DNA from 2 places in the Alicycliphilus denitrificans K601 genome. Region 2 is predicted to be linked to the other one. Evidence: predicted binding sites of a transcription regulator. Region 2 holds the regulator's gene; the other holds the start of a gene.
What was found. The regulator FNR, encoded in region 2, switches genes on or off when oxygen is low (the NO sensors DNR and NnrR bind a similar motif). The targets are predictions, from matches to a motif close to TTGATNNNNATCAA.

Region 1 (9,657 bases), 1.1 Mb from region 2:
CGGGGGCGGGCGGTGGAGGAGCTTATTATCGACCGGCAGGCTGCGGCTTGCAGCGCCGCCGGCGCTCTCCTTTCTTCGCACCATGTCTTTGCTGCCAGGCTTTTCCCTCCTGGGCTCCGGCCCCACCGTGCTGCTGCTGCACGACGCCGACGGCGATCACCTGAGCTTCGCGCCCCAGCTCGAAACCCTGGCCAGCGCCGGCTACCGCGCCGTCGCCTGGGATATGCCGGGTTATGGCCGCAGCGCGCCGGTAGAGCCCTACGGCTTCAAGGGACTGGCCCAGCGCTGCCTGCTGCTGCTGGACGCGCTGCGGTGCGGCGAGGCCACGCTGGTCGGCCACGGCTTCGGGGCCATGCTGGCGCTGGAGATCGCGCTGCGCGCCCCTATGCGGGTGCGGCGGCTGGTGCTGTGCGCGGGCGGCCCGGCGCTCGATGCAGCGGCCACCGCCGCCTGGGTGGCGCCGCGCCTTGCGGCGTTGGAGCAGGGCATGGACATGGCCCGGCTGGCCGACCTGGTGGCGCGCGACGCCGGCGCCGATGCCCTGCCCGAGGGGCTGCAGCTGGCGCGCCACGCCATGGGCCGCGTGTATGCGGCCACCTACCGCCGCGCGCTGCAGGCGCTCACCGTCTTTGCGCGCCGCGCGCCGGACCTGGCGCGGCTGCATGTGCCCACGCTGCTCATCGGTGGCGAGCAGGACCGCTGCACCCCGCCCGAGGCGCTGCTGGCCCTGGCCCATGTGCTGCCCGATGCGCGCGCCGTGCTGCTGCCCGGCGTGGGCCATTGGCCGCAGCTCGAAGACCCCGATGGCTTCGAGGGCGCGCTGCTGGAATTCCTGGCCATGCCAGCCCGGCTCCATTGAATTGAAGCCATCCCGGGGCGCGGGATGGTCTGCCGCGGCGCAGGGGTTTTGGGGTTATCCCAGTCTGGCTAACATGGCTTTCATGAACACGCTGTCGCAGCCCAGGCCCTCCTTCAAGGAGCAGATGCACCGCGCGCGCGAGGATGCCATCGTCGAGGCCGCTTGCCGGCTGCTCGGCGAAAAGGGCTTCGAGACCATGACCGTGGACGAGGTGGCCTGCGCAGTGGGCATCGCCAAGGCCAGCCTGTACAAGCATTTCGCGGGCAAGGACGACCTATGCGCGGCCGCCATGGTGCATGTGGTAGGGCGCCTGCAGCGTTTCCTGGACGAATTGCCCGAGGGCCTGCAGGCGCTGCAGCGCCTGCAGGCCCTGCTGCGCTGGCTGCTCGAGCTGCAGCTGGGTGACGAGACGCCGCTGCTGCCCAGCCGCAACTCCGCGCTGGCCCAGGCGCTGCGTACCTGCGATGCCTACCGGGCGTCCATGGAGGAGGTGCATGCGCGCATCCTGGGCTGGATCGCCGAGGCCCAGGCCGCCGCGCAGCTGCGGCGCGAGCTGCCGCCCGAGGTGATCCTGTGCGCACTGCTTGCGCGCTCGACCGACCCCATGCTGGCCATGCTGCGCGAGCGTGGCCATGGTGACGCCCAGATCCTCGACTGGGCCGTCGCCACCTGCCTCGGTGGCTTGGTCAGCGCACCAGCAGCACCGGAACGGTGCAGTTGGCCAGCACCTGGGTGCTGACCGAGCCCATGACCAGCTTGCCCAGCGAGCCGTGGCCGTGCGTGCCCATGACGACGAGGTCGTACTTGCCCGATTCGGCCACCTTGGCGATGGTCTCGCCGGCCGGGCCGACCTTGATCATGGTCTTGGGCTGCACGCCATGGCGGCCCATGAACTTGACCACGGGTGAGAGCACCTTCTCGCCCTCGTCGGCGTAGTAGCTGTCCACCGTTTCCTTGCCCAGTGCGGCGCGCGCGCGCGGGGGCAGCGGTGGCTGCACCGTAATGGCCGTGTACGTATGCGAGCTGCCAAGCATCTCGTCGTGCGCGGCCAGGTAGGCCAGCATCTTTTTGGTGTAAGTGCTGCCGTCGACAGCAAGCAGGATGTTCATTCGTAGTACTCCGTAAACGGGTTGTCAGACTAATCTGCGCCTGCACCTGTTGTCTTGACCTTTGTCATGCCGCGCGCCAATGGGTCTCGCGACCCCGCGCATCATACGGTGAGCACGCAGTGGGACTGGAATGCGGCCTGCTCGCCCTTGCGCGCATAGCCCAGCGGGTTGGCCACTACGCGGCAGCTCCAGGAGTTGCCGTCGGCATGCGTGCCGCTGGCCAAGTAGTCGCTTGGGGCGTGCAGATGGCCGTGCAGCCACAGCCGGGCGTGGGGCAGGCAGTCGTCCAGGGCATTGCAGAAGCCCGCGGTGCCGGGCGTCATGCCGTAGCGCGGGTCGGCGCTGCACAGGCTGGGAGCGAAGTGAGTGACTGCTACTGTCGCGCCGTCGAATGGCCGGGCCAGGGCCTCGCGCAGCCAGGCCTGGCACACCAGCGCCTGCTCGCGCAGCTGCGCCGCCAGGAACGGCTCGCCGTGGCGCGTGCCGCCGGTCTTGCGCAGATAGAAGTCGGCGGCGCGGAAGGCCTTCTCGCGCAGCTTGAGCCGCTGGCCCTGGGAGGCGTCGTCGGCGCCATGCCCGGCCAGCGCGTCGAAGTCGCTCCACAGCGTGGTGCCTACCAGGCGCACGCCCTGCAGAACCACGCTCTCGCGCTCCAGCCAGATCAGCCCGAGGCGGTCGCAGGTGCGGCGCAGGCGCGTGTGCGCGGTGTCGAAGTCCTGCCCGTCATACTCGTGGTTCCCCGGCACGAAGACCACCGGCGTGGGCCAGCCGGCGTATTGCGGCAGCGGCGAGAAGCGCGCCAGGCCGAAGTCGCCGTCGGCGAGCTGCGAGCCGGGCTGGTACGAGCCTATGTCGCCCGCCAGCACCAGCACGTCGGCGCCGGGCGCGGGGCTGGGGCTGAAATGGGGGTGGACTTCGAGGTGCAGGTCGGACAACAGCTGCAGCTTCATGGCTTGGCGTGGCGTGTGGATCGCATTCAGTCGCGGAGCGTGATGGGTGTCGGCGTGTTGCGGGCCGCGCGCGCGATGGTCTCGCGCAGCCAGCGGTGGGCCGGGTCGTATAGGCGCCGGCGGTGCCACAGCGCATCCACGTGCACGGTGGGCAGCGGCATGGGCAGCGGGCGCCAGACCAGGTCGCCGCCCACGTCGGCCAGGCCCACGAAGTGCAGCGGCAGCACGGTGAGCAGGTCGGTGGTGGCCACCACGCGGCCGGCGGTGAAGAACTGGTTCACCGTGAGCACGATGCGCCGCTCGCGCCCCAGGGCGGCGAGCGCCTCGTCGATGAAGCCGTAGGGCTTGCCGGAGAAGCTCACGAGCAGGTGGTGCGCGGCACAGTACTGGTCCAGCGAGAGCGGCGCATCCGCCAGCGGATGGCCGGCGCGCATCACGCACACGTACTGGCTGGCGTACAGGCGCACGCTCTCATGGGCCACCACGTTGTCGGCCTGGGCGCGGGCCGTGAGGTCGGCCAGCACGGCCGGGAAATAGCCCACGGCCATGTCGATGGTCCCGTCGTCGAGCAGGCGGCGCGGGTCGCGCGTGGTCAGGGGTATGACGCGCAGCGAGATGCCGGGCGCCTCGCGCTCCGTGATTTCGATGAGCGGCGGGATCAGGGTGGCGCCGGTGGCGTCGGCCATGGCCAGCACGAACGTGGCCTGGGCCGAGGCCGGCTCGAAGCCGCCGGGGGCCAGCGATTCCTGCAACTGCCCCAGGGCCTGGCGCACCGCGGGCCACAGCGCCAGGGCCCGCGGCGTGGGCTCCACGCCATGGCCGCTGCGCACGAGCAGCTCGTCCCCCACGGCCTCGCGAAGGCGGCGCAGTGCATTGCTCACCGCCGGCTGGGTGATGGCCAGCTTCTCGGCCGCGCGCGTGAGATTGCGCTCGGCCATGACCTCGTCGAAGACGCGCAGCAGATTCAGGTCCAGCGTACGGAAGTTCAGCGAGGGCATGTCCTAACCATAACGAACATGAATGTTGGCAATCACAAATATTAATTGGACATGATATAGGGTTAACCCTAGTATTCTCCCGTTGCCAGGCAGTTTTGCCGCAAGCGGCACCGAGGTTTTACATCATGACGAAATTTGCTGTTATCGAGTTTCCCAGCCAGCATCAGGGCGTGGCGCGCATCGAGGGCGCCGTGAGCCATTTACGCCGGAGCGCGACCCGCTTCGACCCGACGCGCAACGGAGCCTCCCTGCTGCTCGCGGCCCTGGTGGCGGCCTTGCTGGTCGTGGCCAACGAGATGGTGGATACCTGGGGCGACGGCCATCTGCTGGCCGGCTGGATGCTGATGTGGCTGATCGCCTTCGTGGGCATGGCACTGCTGGCCGCGCCGGCACGCCGCGCCGTGGCGCTGCTGCGCGGCGCGGCCAAGTCCTGGTCCGATGCGCGCCGGCGTGCGGCTGAGGACGAGCGGACCTGGAACGCCGCGCTGCACGACGCGCGCATCATGGCCGACCTGAGCCGTGCCATGAATGGCATCGCCGTCGAGGACATGCGCCGCTATCGCTGACAGCACCGGCCCGCCAGGCCGCGTCAGCCACATGCCAGGGCACCTTCGGGTGCTCTGTTTTTTTGCGCGTGCGTGTGCCTCTGGCAATAAAAAACCCCGCACCCGATGCGGGGTGCGGGGTTGCGCGGGTGGACGGCCCTCAGGCGGCCAGGCGCTTTTCCAGGGCGGCCTTGGTGGCCAGCAGTTCCTGGGGCAGGTGGTGGGCGAGCTTGTCGAAGTGCTCGGTGTGCAGCTTCAGTTCCTCGGCCCAGACGCTCTTGTCGATGCTGGTCACGCTCTCGAACTGCTCGGCGCTGAATTCCAGGCCGTTCCAGTTGATTTCGGCAAATGCGGGGGCGATGCCGAAGGCCGTTTCCAGGCCTTGCGCGCGGCTTTCGATGCGGTCGATCATCCACTTGAGCACGCGCATGTTCTCACCGTAGCCGGGCCAGACGAACTTGCCCTCGGCGTTCTTGCGGAACCAGTTGGTCGTGAAGATCCTGGGCAGGGCCGCGCCCTGGCCGGCGATCTTGGCGCCCAGGTCCAGCCAGTGCTGGAAGTAGTCGCTCATGTTGTAGCCCATGAAGGGCAGCATGGCGAAGGGATCGCGGCGCACCACGCCTTGCGCGCCGAAGGCGGCGGCAGTGGTCTCGGAGCCCATGGTGGCGGCCATGTACACGCCCTCGGTCCAGGTGCGCGCCTCGGTCACCAGCGGCACGGTGGTGGAGCGGCGCCCGCCGAAGATAAAGGCGTCGATCTTCACGCCTTTGGGGTCGTCCCAGGCCTCGTCCAGTGCCGGGTTGTTGGTGGCGGCCACGGTGAAGCGGGCGTTGGGGTGGGCGGCCTTGGCGCCGGTTTCCTTGGCGATTTGCGGCGTCCAGTCGCGGCCCTGCCAGTCGATCAGGTGCCCGGGGACCACGCCGGTGTCCTTTTCCATGCCTTCCCACCACACGTCGCCGTCGTCTGTCAGCGCGACGTTCGTGAAGATCACGTCCTTGTTGAGGCTGGCCATGCAGTTGGGGTTGGTGTGGTAGTTCGTGCCGGGGGCGACGCCGAAGTAGCCTGCCTCGGGGTTGATGGCGCGCAGGGAACCGTCGGGCTGGGGCTTGATCCAGGCGATGTCGTCGCCGATGGTTGTGACCTTCCAGCCTTCGAAGGCCTTCGGGGGCACCAGCATGGAGAAGTTGGTCTTGCCGCAGGCGCTCGGGAAGGCTGCGGCCACGTGGTACTTCTTGCCCTCGGGGTTGGTCACGCCCAGGATCAGCATGTGCTCGGCCAGCCAGCCCTGGTCGCGGCCCATGGTGGATGCGATGCGCAGCGCCAGGCATTTCTTGCCCAGCAGGGCGTTGCCGCCATAGCCCGAGCCGTAGCTCCATATCTCGCGCGTCTCGGGGTAGTGCACGATGTACTTGACCTGGGGGTTGCAGGGCCAGCTGGTCTGGTCCTTCTCGCCGGCCTTGAGCGGCGCGCCCACGGTGTGCATGCAGGGCACGAACTCGCCATCGGTGCCGATCACGTCGTATACCGCCTTGCCCATGCGCGTCATGATCTTCATGTTCACGGCCACGTAGGCGCTGTCGGACAGTTCCACGCCCACGTGGGCGATCGGGCTGCCCAGTGGGCCCATCGAGAACGGCACCACGTACATGGTGCGGCCGGCCATGCAGCCGTCGAACAGCGGCTGCAGCGTGGCGCGCATCTCGTTGGGCGCCATCCAGTTGTTGGTGGGGCCGGCGTCTTCCTTCTTCTCGGAGCAGATGAAGGTGCGGTCTTCGACGCGGGCCACGTCCGACGGGTCGGAGCAGGCCAGGTAGCTGCCCGGGCGCTTGGCGGGGTTGAGCTTCTTGAAGGTGCCGGCATTGACCAGCTGCTGGCACAGCTGGTCGTATTCCTCCTGGCTGCCGTCACACCAGTGGATGGCGGCGGGCTTGCACAGGGCGGCCATTTCGGCCACCCAGGCGATCAGGCGGGCGTTCTTGACATAGGCGGGGGCCTGCAGGCTCAGGCCTTGCATGGAGGGGGCGTTCATTGGAGCTTCCTGAAGTTGAAAACGGTTTTTTCAAAGGAAGCGAGCCGGGACGCGTGGCGCGGGGGCCCACCGGACGCCTGTGCGCACTGCCTTTGAAAAAACGGCTTGGAACTCAGTCGCCTAGCGGGTGCAGGAGGTGCCGCCGCAGGGTAGGCACGCATGCGCAGTTCGGCTGAATTGACGATTCTATGAAGACGTCCGGAATTTGTCTGCTGGACAAGGGGCAAAACAATGCAAACAATGCATAGGGTTATGCATGAAATTTCAGATCCACGCGCTGGAGGCAGCAACGAAAAGGCCCCGCAATGCGGGGCCCGGGATGTGCATGCGCGGGGATGCGTCAGGCCATGGTGACCGCGATCAGCGCCAGCAGGAAGATCATGGCCGCGCCCGCGGCGGGAAGCACCACGGGGATCAGGTTCACCACGGTTTCGGTGGGATCGGTCGCGGTGGCCGCCTCGACGTCGGCGGCGTTGGGTGCGATGTGGTGTTCGTGTGCCATGTGGTGGTCTCCTCTGTAAGTCCTGGTGCCTGAAAGCTTGGCCAAGTGTAGCGGCAGCGCCCGGACCGGCCCACGGGCCTTACCCGGGGTCAGTGCAGCTCGGCCTCCATGTGGGCGGCGCGCAGCTGCTCCAGCACCTGCTGGACGTGGGCCTTGCCGCGCGTCTGCAGCACCAGCTCGATCTCCACGTTCTGCGCGGCCAGCAGGGTGAAGGCGCGCTGGTGGTGCACCTCTTCGATGTTGGCGCCGGCCTCGGCCACGGTGGCGGTGATGCGCGCCAGCACGCCGGGCACGTCGCGCGCGCTGACCTTGATGCGCGCCAGGCGCCCGGAGCGCACCATACCGCGCTCAATGATGGCGGCCAGCAGCAATGGGTCGATGTTGCCGCCGGAGAGCACCAGCCCCACCTTCTTGCCGCGAAAGCGCTCGGGGTAGCGCACCAGGGCGGCCAGGCCGGCCGCGCCCGCGCCCTCGACCAGGGTCTTCTCGATCTCCAGCAGCATGAGCACGGCCTGCTCTATGTCGCCCTCCTGCACCAGCAGCAGGTCGTCGACCAGGCGGGCGATCACTTCGCGCGTCATTCGGCCCGGCTGGCCCACGGCGATGCCCTCGGCGATCGTGGACATGCCCTGCTCGTGCTGCGTGCCCTTGACGGCGTTGACCATGGCCGGAAAGCGCGCCGTCTGCACACCCACGATCTCCAGACTGGGCTTGAGGGCGCGCGCCGCCGTGGCCATGCCGGCCAGCAGGCCGCCGCCGCCGACCGAGACGACCAGCACGTCCAGGTCGGGCTGTTCGGCCAGCATCTCCAGCGCCAGCGTGCCCTGGCCGGCGGCCACGGCCTCGTCGTCGTAGGGGTGCACGAAGGTCAGGCCCTGCTGCCCGGCGAGCAGATGGGCGTGCCGGTGCGCTTCCTCCAGGGTGTCGCCGTGCAGCACCACCTCGGCCCCGAAGCCGCGCGTGCGCTCCACCTTCACGCCGGGCGTGAAGCGCGGCATGACGATCACCGCGCGCAGGCCCAGGCGCTGCGCATGGTAGGCCACGCCCTGGGCGTGGTTGCCGGCGCTCATGGCCACGACGCCGCGCTTACGCTCCTCGGGGGTGAGCTGGCTCAGCTTGTTGCAGGCGCCGCGCTCCTTGAACGAGGCGGTGAACTGCAGGTTCTCGAACTTGAGGAACACTTGCGCGCCTGTGACCTGCGAGAGCGTGCGCGATTCCACGCAGGGCGTGTCGAGCACCTGGCCGCGCAGGCGGGCGGCGGCGTCCTGGATGTCTTGGATGGAAAACATGGTGGATTGTCGCGCAGCACGCGCCTGGGTTAGCTATTGATAGAAGAGCTGGTCACGCTTGATTGGCAAGCGTTGGGGGCCATTTTGACTGTGAATGACGTTTCAGGCGGGAAAGGCGCGCGCCAGGATGGCGTCCACGTCCATGCCGCGCGTGTCGATGGCCCCCGCCACGCGGCCCGCGCCGCCGTCGCCCAGGCGCGTGGCGATGAACGCGTCGGCCACGCAGGCGGGCGCATGCGCGCGCAGCAGGCAGGCCTGGGCCACGAGCACCAGGCGCTGCGCGAGCACGCGGCCCAGGGCTTCGAGTTCATCGGCTGATGCGGCCAGCAGCGCCTGCAGGCCCTGCAGCGCGGCGGCGATGCGCGGCTCGCCCTGCGCGGCGGGCTGCAGCTCGGCCAGCAGGGCGCGGGCGGCCCCGGGCTCGCGGGCCAGGGCGCGCAGCACGTCCAGGCACATGACGTTGCCCGAGCCCTCCCAGATGGAGTTGACGGGCGCCTCGCGGAACAGCCGCGCCATCACGCCGTCCTCCACGTAGCCATTGCCGCCGAAGACCTCCATGGCTTCGCCCGTCAGCTCCACGGCGCGCTTGCAGACCCAGAACTTGGCGGCGGGCGTCATGGCGCGCTTCCAGGCACGCTGGGCGGGGTCGCCGTCGCCCTCGCGCTCGAAGGCCTCGGCCAGGCGCATCAGCAGCACCAGGGAGGCCTCGCTCTCCAGCGCCAGGTCGGCCAGCACGGCGCGCATCAGGGGCTGCTCCGCCAGGGCCTTGCCGAAGGCGTGGCGCTGGCGCGCATAGGCGATGGCCTGCACCGTCGCCTGGCGCAGGATGGCGGCGCTGCCCGCCACGCAGTTGAGGCGCGTGTAGCCGGCCATCTCGATGATGGTGGGGATGCCGCGGCCCTCCTCGCCCATGAGCACGCCCCAGGCGTCCTCAAACTCCACCTCGCCGCTGGCGTTGCTGCGGTTGCCCAGCTTGTCCTTCAGGCGCTGCACGCGCACCGCGTTGCGGCTGCCGTCGGGGCGCCAGCGCGGCACGTAGAAGCATGCGAACGGGCCGCCCTCCTGCACGCGCGCCGTCACCAGGTGCGCGTCGCATTGCGGCGCCGAGAAGAACCACTTGTGCCCGCGCAGCAGGTATTCGCCGCCGCGCCCGCCCGCGCCCACGGCCGTGGCCACGGTGGTGTTGGCGCGCACGTCGGAGCCGCCCTGCTTTTCCGTCATGCCCATGCCGAGCCAGATGCTGGCCTTGTCCTGCACGGGCAGGTCGCGCGCGTCGTAGGCGTCGCTGTAGAGGCGCTCCTGCAGCTGCGCCCAGAGCGCCGGTTCCTTCTGCAGCAGGGGGATGGCGGCCTGCGTCATCGTCGCGGGGCACAGCG
Region 2 (9,657 bases):
AATGGATGCCCTGGTCGCCTACCTGCAGGTACTGGGCCGCACGCTCAGGTAACAACAAGAGGAGTAGTGGCCATGGACATCACCACCATGCGTATTGTGGTCACGCTGGCATCGCTGGCGTGTTTCGTGGGCATCTGGTTCTGGGCGTTCATGCGCCGCAACAAGACCCGGTTCGAGGAGGCGGCGCAGCTGCCCTTCACCGAGGACTGAAGAACTCCTTAAAAGCAAAGAGATAACCCATGAGCGATTTCACCAGCAATTTCTGGTCCATCTATGTGGCCGGAATCACCATCATCGGCATCATTGGCTGCGGCCTGCTGCTTTGGATCACTTCCCGCAAGAAGGTCGAGGCGACGGCGGACAACACCACGGGCCACGTCTGGGACGAGGACCTGACCGAAATGAACAACCCCATGCCACGCTGGTGGATGTGGCTGTTCGTGCTGACCATCGTGTTCGGCTTTGGTTATTTGGTGGCGTATCCTGGCCTGGGCACGTTCAAGGGCCAGCTTGGCTGGACCCAACTGGGCGAGTACCAGCAAGAGGTGGAGAAGGCGAATACCGAACTGCAGCCTCTTTACGCGCGTTTTGCCAGCATGACTACCGAGGACATGGCGAAGGACCCCGCAGCCATGGCCATCGGCGAGCGCCTGTTCATGAACAACTGCGCGCAATGCCATGGCTCGGACGCGCGCGGCAGCAAGGGCTTTCCCAGCCTGGCCGATGGCGACTGGCTCCATGGCGGCGCGCCCGATGACATCCGCAAGACCATTCACGACGGGCGCGTGGGCGTGATGCCGCCCATGGCCGCCGCGGTCGGATCGCCCGAGGACGTGCGCAACGTGACGCATTACGTACTGAGTCTGTCGGGCAGCCCGCACGACTCGCTCAGGGCTTCGCTCGGCAAATCCAAGTTTGCGGCCTGCGCTGCCTGCCACGGCATGGACGGTAAGGGCAACGCGGCGCTGGGAGCCCCCAACCTGACGGATGACATCTGGCTGCACGGCTGGGGCGAGGCCGCCATCACGGCTATGATTAACAACGGCAAGACCAATGAAATGCCGGCACAGGCAGGTAAGCTGACCGACGCGCAGATCAACGTGCTGACGGCTTATGTCTGGGGCTTGTCCCACAAGGCCGGCGCTTCTCGCTGACGCCAGCTCTGCGGCCGGCTCCCTCACCGAGGGTGCCGGCCGTTTTGTTTTCTGGAAGTTGTACTTCCCCCACGAGATCCCATCATGAAGCCAGCCGAAGACAGGCCACGCAAGGTGATACCCATTACTCCTGTTGCAGCGGAGAGCCAGCAGCCTGAGACGGTGTCGCTTTACGAAGCCCAGAAGAAGATCTATCCCCGCTCCATCAGCGGTGTGTTCGCGCGCTGGCGCTGGGCGATGGTGTTCCTGACGCAGCTGGTCTTCTATGGCCTGCCCTGGCTGGAGTGGGGGCAGCGCCAGATGGTGCTGTTCGACCTCGGGGCGCGGCGCTTCTACATCTTCGGCCTAGTGCTGTACCCGCAGGACTTCATCTATTTGACCGGCCTGCTCATCATCTCGGCGCTGTCGTTGTTCCTGTTCACGGCAGTGGCGGGGCGGCTGTGGTGCGGATTCGCCTGTCCGCAGACGGTTTATACCGAGATATTCATGTGGATCGAGCACAAGATCGAAGGCGATCGCAGTGCCCGCATGCGCCTGGACAACGGGACGTGGACCTTCGAGAAGATCTGGAAGAAATCGCTCAAGCAGGTGATCTGGGTCGCTGTGGCCTTCTGGACCGGTTTCACGTTCGTGGGTTATTTCGTGCCGATCCGGGAACTCGGCGGCGAGCTGCTGGTGCTGCACGGCTCCTGGCAGATCTTCTGGGTGTTCTTCTATGGTTTCGCGACCTATGGCAATGCAGGCTATCTGCGCGAGCAGGTCTGCAAGTACATGTGCCCCTACGCGCGCTTCCAAAGCGCGATGTTCGACAAGGACACGCTGATCGTCACCTACGACCCCGAGCGAGGCGAGCCCCGCGGACCGCGCACCAAGAGCGTCGACTACAAGGCCAAGGGCCTGGGGGACTGCATCGACTGCACGTTGTGCGTGCAGGTCTGCCCTACGGGCATCGACATCCGCAATGGCCTGCAGTACGAATGCATCGGCTGCGGCCTGTGCGTGGATGCATGCGATACCGTGATGGACAAGATGAAATACCCGCGGGGGCTGATCCGCTTCTCCACGCAGAACGGCGTCAAGAACCACTGGACCCAGTCGCAGATGCTCAAACGCGTGCTGCGTCCGCGCGTGCTGTTCTATACCAGCGTGCTGATTGTGCTTTGCATCGGGATGCTCGCTAGCTTGGTGGTGCGCACGCCTCTCAAGGTGGACGTGGTGCGCGACCGCGCGGCGCTCTCGCGCATCGTGGCTGGGGGCAAGCTGGAGAACATCTACCGGCTGCAGATCATGAATGCCACCGAAGGGGCCCAGCGCTATGTCATCAGCGCGCGTGGGCTGCCAGGGCTGGAGGTGGCTTCCGAGTCCGAGGTCGATATCGGCCCTGCGGACTCCCGCTGGGTTGCTGTGCGCCTGCAAATCCCCTACGGGTCGGCGCCACCGGGCTCGCACACGGTGTATTTCGATATCCAGGCGCAGGGCAACAAAGGGCAGGTGGCGGAGAAATCCGTATTCCTCGTCCCGCGCTGAGGGCGCGGATCCGTACCGAGTTTTTGCATGGCCCCGGAAGGGGCACGGAGATCGTAACGATGTCGAAAGATGGACCAATGAATGCAGACCCCGAGCCGCAGCCCTGGTGGAGGTACGGCCATGTGTGGCTGATCATCGCAGGCCCGGTGATCGTGGTCATTGCCGGTTTCGTCACTCTTTGGCTTGCGCTTTCCCGGCCGGACCCCGTGCTGGCGGAGGACTACTACCAACGTGGCCTGGACATCAACAAGACGCTGAAGAATGCGGACTCTGGCATGACACCCGCAATGAAAGGGCGTAACCACGCCGCCACGCCCGCGCAGGACCAGCCGCGCTGAGGTCCTAAGGGGAATCAGGGAGACGATGGCACTTTGCTTGCGCCGGGCATGGTGCTAGGCTGTCACTATGACAAGGAGACAAGCTTGATGTGGAAGCAGAGGTTGATGTGGATAGCCTGGCCCGCCTTTCTCATGGCGGGGGTCATGGAGATGGTCGTGTTTGCCTTCGTGGACCCCGAGGCGTTGCAGTGGTTCGACCAGCCCGTCACTCTTTCGAGGCAAGGCGTCTACACCGTAGCGTTCTTCGTTTTCTGGGCCATCATCATGGCGTCGAGCATGCTTACCACGATGTTGTCGCTCTCCCCCTTCGAGCTCAATCGCTGTCCGGTACCGGAGGGCGAGAGGCCGCTCGACTGTGCCAAATACATGCCCTGACATGGGCCTGGGGCTGCAGCCTGGGTGAGGGTGGTTAGAGACAGGATTGCTGGCTATTGACGATGCGCTTCAGGGCATCGGTGTCCACGATGCGTACGTGGCGTTGCCTGACCTCCACGATGCCCTCCTCGACGAACTTGGAGAAGGTGCGGCTCACGGTTTCGAGCTTGAGGCCCAGGTAGCTGCCGATTTCCTCGCGCGTCATGCGCAACACCAGTTCCGATTGGGAAAACCCCCGCGCATGCAAGCGCTGCACCAGATTCAACAGGAAGGCGGCAAGGCGCTCCTCGGCCCGCATGCTTCCCAGGAGCAGCATGACGCCGTGTTCGCGGACGATCTCACGGCTCATGATCTTGTGCACATGGTTTTGCAGTGCGGTGACTTCGCGGGACAGTTCTTCGATGCGGTCGAACGGCATGACGCAGACCTCGGCGTCTTCCAGGGCCACGGCATCGCAGGTGTGCCGATCGTTCACTATGCCATCTAGGCCGATGATTTCTCCGGCCATCTGAAAACCCGTCACTTGGTCGCGTCCATCCTCCGTGGCCACGCAGGTCTTGAAGAAGCCCGTGCGAATGGCGAACAGGGATGCGAATGGTTCGCCGTTGCGAAACAACGTGCCGCCACGCTTGACCTTGCGGCGCACGGCGACGACGTCATCGATGCGCTTGAGTTGCTGCTCATCCAGCCCGACGGGCATGCACAGTTCGCGCAAGTTGCAGTTTGAACAGGCAACTTTGATGGATTGCAGGTTGGAATGTGTGGAAACCCTATTCATGTCGCGAGCTTACATCTGAACGCCGTCGAGGCATGGAATGTCACGGATCGTTCGAAGACTTTGATCCAAAGTCAATTGTCCCCATCCGGACCGCATGGGTGCTTGATCAACATCAAGAACGCCCTGGGGACTCTACGGCACAGTACGCCGCAAATGCAAGGAATCCCACCATGACAGTCGTTACAACAGAGCTCTTGCGTCGTTTTGACGTGCCTGGGCCGCGCTACACCTCCTACCCGACAGCAGACCGTTTCGTGGAGGCATTTGGTGAAAAGGAGTACATCCTAGCCCTGCAGCAGCGTCGCGTGGGGTCGGCGGCCAAGGCGATGCCCCTGTCCCTCTACGTGCATATTCCGTTTTGCGAATCCCTGTGCTACTACTGTGCCTGTAACAAGATCATTACACGGCATCCGGAGCGGGCCGAGGTCTATTTGCGGTACTTGAGCCGCGAGATCGACCTGCACACCGCGCACTGCGGCGTGGGGCAGCACGTGAGTCAGCTGCATTTCGGCGGCGGCACGCCCACCTTCCTGTCTGACGACGGCCTGCGCGAACTCATAGGCATGCTCAAGCGCAGCTTCGTGCTGGTGCCAGGGGGCGAGTATTCGATCGAAGTGGATCCTCGCACCGTGGACGAGAAGCGGCTTGCCTTGCTGGCCGAGCTGGGTTTCAACCGGCTCAGCTTCGGGGTGCAGGATTTCGATCCCGAGGTGCAGAAGGCGGTGCATCGCATACAGCCTGCCGAGAAGGTATTCGCGCTGATCGAGAGCGCACGCAAGCTGGGCTTCGAGTCGGTGAACGTGGACCTGATCTATGGCCTGCCGCGCCAGACGCCGGAGTCTTTCGACCGGACCCTGGCGCAGGTGGCGCAACTGCGGCCCGACCGCATCGCGCTGTATGCCTACGCCCATCTGCCCGAACGCTTCAAGTCGCAACGGCGCATCATTTCCGCAGAGCTGCCCATGGCCTCGGCCAAGGTGTCGATGCTGGCGCGCTCCATCGACGTGTTCATGAATGCGGGCTATGTGTACGTGGGCATGGACCACTTCGCGCTGCCCGAGGATGCCCTGGCTGTGGCCAAGCGCCAGGGGCGGCTGCACCGCAATTTCCAGGGGTACAGCACCCAGCCTGACTGCGACCTGATCGCGCTTGGCGTTTCCGCCATCGGGCGGGTGGGCGCAACGTACAGCCAGAACGTCAAGACGCTGGACGAGTATTACGACGCGATCAACCATGGGCACCTGCCCATAGTGCGAGGCCTGGCCTTGACCAGGGACGACCTGGTGCGCCGCGCGGTCATCATGGCCCTGATGTGCCAGGGGGAGGTGCTGTTCGAGCCGGTCGAGCAGTCCTGGCTCATCGATTTTCGCCGCTATTTCGAGGCCGAGCTGCAGCAGCTCGAAGAAATGGCGGAGCAGGGTCTGGTGAAGGTCGGCGCCGAGGGCATCGAGGTCACCACGATGGGCTGGTTCTTCGTGCGTGGCGTGGCGATGGTGTTCGACAAGTACTTGCAGGCGGACCGCAATCGGGCACGTTTCTCGCGCATCATCTGATCCATGTTGCTGGCGCTGGCTTCGACGGCATTCTTCATGGGCTTGATGGGCGGGACGCATTGTCTCGTCATGTGCGCAGCGCCCTGCGCCGCCTTGACGGGGGCGGGTGGCGCCCCGGGTGGTAGCGAGCAGGTCGTGCGCTGGATGCCGCGCGGATCCGTGGCGCAGCGCACCGTCGGATTCCATCTGGGGCGGTTGACGGGCTATGGCGTGGCGGGCGCCCTGGCCGCCTTCGCCATGGAACGGCTGGCGTGGCTGAGCCAAGGCAGCGCCGCGCTGCGCCCCGTCTGGACCATGTTCCATGTGCTGATCCTCGCCTGGGGCTTGTTGATGATGCTGCAGGTGCGCCAGCCTGTATGGCTGGAAGGCGCCGGCAGGGCGGTCTGGGGCAGGGTGCGATCTCTGGTATCCCGGCCTGGAGGCCTGTTCGTGACCGGCTGTGCCTGGGCGCTGCTGCCTTGCGGCCTGCTCTACACCGCGTTGCTCACCGCAGCATTGAGCGGCAGCGTTCAGCGTGGCGCCCTGTGCATGGTGCTGTTTGGCGTTGGCAGTGGTGTCTGGCTGGTGGTCGGGCCTGTGGCGTGGGGCAGGTTTCGTGCACGCGTCAACGGTGTTGCGGGCACATGGGGGCCCAGGATTGCGGGTCTGGTGCTTTTCACGCTGGGGGCTGGGGCCTTGTGGATGGATGTGGTGCACGGGCAGCCCGCCCCGTGGTGTTTGCCCTGAGCCGCATTTGTCGCCAGCGATCATTTTGTTGTTTGTAACTAATACGCAACGCTGGTAACTGACCATAATGCTTCGGTAAGATGGGCGCGAGTGGATATGCCCTCTGCAAACTGAAGTGGACCAATCCGTACTGATTGATATCGATGCCCTCCGCGTGGGCATGTTCATCCAACTCGAAGTGGGCTGGATGAACCATCCCTTTCCGATGAACAGCTTCAGAATCTCCTCGCATGAGCAGATTCGCGTTTTGCGGGACTTGGGACTGAAATCCGTACGCCACATTCCGGCCAAGAGCACGGCCCTGGCGCAAACGCCTTCAGAGGCGCTCGAGCGGATGGCGGACGTGCAGCCGGAGCAGGACGATGTCGGTGAGCCCGCTGTCGAACGGCTGGGGCGCAGCACCACGGCGCAGGCCGGTGTACGGGCGCTATACAACGCCACGCAGCAACGTTGCAGGCAGCGCTACCAGGAGGCTGCCACCGTCTATGAGTCGGTCTGCGCCGGGGTGCAGGCGGCGCCGCAAAAGGTGCGCGAACAGGCGGAATCCCTGGTCCGCGCGTGCGTTGCGCAGCTGCTGGAGCAGGGGCCATACGCGGTTCACCTGCTGGCTGACAGCCTGGGTCAGCGCTCTGCTGGCCATGCGGTGAACGTGCTGGTGCTGGCCTTGCTGCTTGGGCGCGCGCTCCGCATGGAGGCGCGGGAGTTGTGCCTCCTGGGGACGGCGGCCTTGCTGCATGACCTGGGGAAGGTGGGCTTGCCGATTCATATCGCGGAGCCGGGCGCCGCTCTCAACCTTTCGGACATGCAGCGCTATCAGGAGCACGTGGGCCTGTCGGTGGACCTGGGGCAGCGCATGGGGCTGTCCAGCGACGTGCTGATCGCGATTGCGCAGCACCACGAAATGGCTGATGGCAGCGGGTTTCCGCTGCGCCTCGTCGGCGAGGACCTCAGCCGATGCGGGCAGATATTGGCGCTTGTTAACCGCTACGACCGCCTGTGCAATCCATTGCATGGGGAGCAGGCGTTGACGCCCCACGAGGCCCTGGCCAGGATCTTCGCGCTGCGGCGCGAGTGTTTCGACGCCACGGTGCTGGGGGCCTTCATCCGGATGATGGGGGTCTATCCGCCGGGCTCGCTGGTCCAGTTGGTGGATGGCCGTTTCGGGCTGGTAGTCGTGGTGGATGCCTTGCATTCTCTGCGTCCCTGCGTCGTGCTGTATGAGCCGGCCGTGCCCAGGGACGAGGCGCCATTGCTCGATCTGGCGCAGAACGACGAGGTCGGCATTTTGCGCAGCCTCAAGCCCGCGCAATTGCCGCGGGACGCCCTCGACTACCTGCTGCCGCGGCCGCGTATCTCCTACTTCTTCGAGCGTGCCCTCAGCCCTCGGGATTGCGGGGGCAGCGCGTGATCATCAGCGGGCACTCCTTCGCTGCGATATGGAACGGCATCGATCTGGCCGCGTGGCTGGTGGACGGGCACGCGCTGCAGATACGCCATGCCAACGAGGCTGCCGCGCGGCTCGTGGGGCGCAGCGTGGCGGACATGGAGGGCATGCCGGTCCACGGCCTGGTGGTCACGCCCGAAGACCTGATTTTCTGGGGGCAGTCCCATGCCGGCATTGCCGCCGGCATCCACTCGCATACCTGGGTGCGCAACATGCACAGCGGCAACCTCGTGCCGGTGGATAGGCGCGTGCTTGCCATCCAGGCGTCCGAGGGCGACCCCGCGGACCGATACCTGCTTCTGACCATGCAGGACCGGTCGGAGCACGAGGCCTCCCAGCGCGAGCTGGAGTCCCTGTTGTCGGAGTTGCGTGCGACTCTCGATTCCGCGGCCGACGGCGTGCTGACCTGCAATCTGCACGGAGAGATCCGCGCCTTCAACCAGCGGCTGGCCCAGATATGGCAGCTGCCGCGCGAACTGCTTTTGCGGCGCGACGATGCGGCGATAAGGGTGCACATGGAGAGCCAGGTGCTAGATGCCGAGGCCTATCGACTCCGCCTGGCCGCGATCGCGCATGAGCCGATGCTGGAGACCACCGACATCCTGCATCTGCGCAATGGCATGACGGTGGAACAGCGCTCGGTGCCGCAGCTCATCCAGGGGCGCCCGGCGGGGCGGGTGTACTCGTTCCGCGACATTTCCCGGCAGGCCGAGGTGCAGGCCGGACTGCGCCTGGCGGCGCGGGTGTTCGAATCGAGCCTGGACGCGATTTTCATCGCCGACGAACGGCATGCCGTGGCCCGCATCAACCCTGGGTGCGAACAGCTCCTGGGTGCGGCGGCGCAGGGGGTGGTCGGCCGGCGGGTGACGGCGCTTTTCGCCATGGCGCAGGACGATGCCGAATTCATGGCCGAGGTGCGGCAGGGCTGGGAGCAGGCGGGCTTCTGGGAAGGCGAACTGCGGCTGCGCCAGGAAGAGGATGCGCACTGCTGCGTGCAGCTGTCATGGGTGGCGCTGCGCGACGATGCGGGCGCCGTCGCGCAGAGCATAGGCTTCATGCGGGACCTTTCCGTGCAGCATGCCGCGCAAAAGCGCATCGAGGAGCTGGCCTATAGCGACGCGCTCACGGGACTGCCCAACCGGCTGCCGCTCAACAAGAGGGTGGCCGCGGCCATCGAAGCCTCGCGCGGCCATGGCGGCGGGTTCGCCATCCTGTTCCTGGACCTCGACCGGTTCAAGAACGTCAACGATTCCCTGGGGCATCCCTTCGGGGACCGCGTGCTGAAGCTCGTGGCCGAGCGCCTGCAGGGCTGCCTGCGCCAGTCCGACATGCTGTGCCGCCTCGGGGGCGACGAATTCGTCATCTATCTGCACGATGCGGACGCGGCCATTGCCGAGAGCGTGGCGCGCCGCGTGCAGGAAGAGATGCTGCGCCCCTTCATGCTCGACGAAATGGGGTTTTCCATCCAGTGCAGCATCGGCATGTCGCTGTATCCGCAGGATGGGGATGCGCTCGACGACCTCATCAAGCATGCCGATACCGCCATGTACCGGGTCAAGGAGCGCGGCCGGGGCAGCTACGGCTTCTACCAGCCGCAGATGAACGCGCACCTGCTGTCGCGCATGAAGATGGAGCACGCCATGCGCCAGGCGCTGAACCACGGGCACATGGCGGTGCACTACCAGCCGCAGGTGGACATGGCGACGGGGTGCATCGTGGGGGCCGAGGCGCTGGTGCGGTGGACGGATCCGGAATTCGGCGT

Region 1: the regulator FNR is predicted to act here: its motif matches at 2,023-2,036, upstream of ALIDE2_RS00505 (universal stress protein).

Annotation. Positions count from the first base shown of each region.
Region 1 covers NC_015422.1:105,372-115,028, forward strand. Annotated here, with positions in the region: gene ALIDE2_RS00495 (alpha/beta fold hydrolase) at 83-859, shown strand; gene ALIDE2_RS00500 (TetR/AcrR family transcriptional regulator) at 942-1,598, shown strand; gene ALIDE2_RS00505 (universal stress protein) at 1,546-1,968, opposite strand; gene ALIDE2_RS00510 (metallophosphoesterase) at 2,070-2,918, opposite strand; gene ALIDE2_RS00515 (LysR family transcriptional regulator) at 2,945-3,916, opposite strand; gene ALIDE2_RS00520 (hypothetical protein) at 4,042-4,482, shown strand; gene ALIDE2_RS00525 (phosphoenolpyruvate carboxykinase (GTP)) at 4,622-6,490, opposite strand; gene ALIDE2_RS25245 (hypothetical protein) at 6,831-6,992, opposite strand; partial or broken gene ALIDE2_RS00530 (threonine ammonia-lyase) at 7,082-8,284, opposite strand; gene ALIDE2_RS00535 (acyl-CoA dehydrogenase family protein) at 8,384-9,657, opposite strand, start outside.
Region 2 covers NC_015422.1:1,172,468-1,182,124, forward strand. Annotated here, with positions in the region: gene ccoO (cytochrome-c oxidase, cbb3-type subunit II) at 1-52, shown strand, start outside; gene ALIDE2_RS05600 (cbb3-type cytochrome oxidase subunit 3) at 73-210, shown strand; gene ccoP (cytochrome-c oxidase, cbb3-type subunit III) at 240-1,154, shown strand; gene ccoG (cytochrome c oxidase accessory protein CcoG) at 1,239-2,681, shown strand; gene ALIDE2_RS05615 (FixH family protein) at 2,741-3,019, shown strand; gene ALIDE2_RS05620 (hypothetical protein) at 3,107-3,394, shown strand; gene fnr (fumarate/nitrate reduction transcriptional regulator Fnr) at 3,429-4,172, opposite strand; gene hemN (oxygen-independent coproporphyrinogen III oxidase) at 4,343-5,725, shown strand; gene ALIDE2_RS05635 (sulfite exporter TauE/SafE family protein) at 5,729-6,451, shown strand; gene ALIDE2_RS05640 (cyclic di-GMP phosphodiesterase) at 6,567-7,859, shown strand; gene ALIDE2_RS05645 (sensor domain-containing protein) at 7,856-9,657, shown strand, end outside.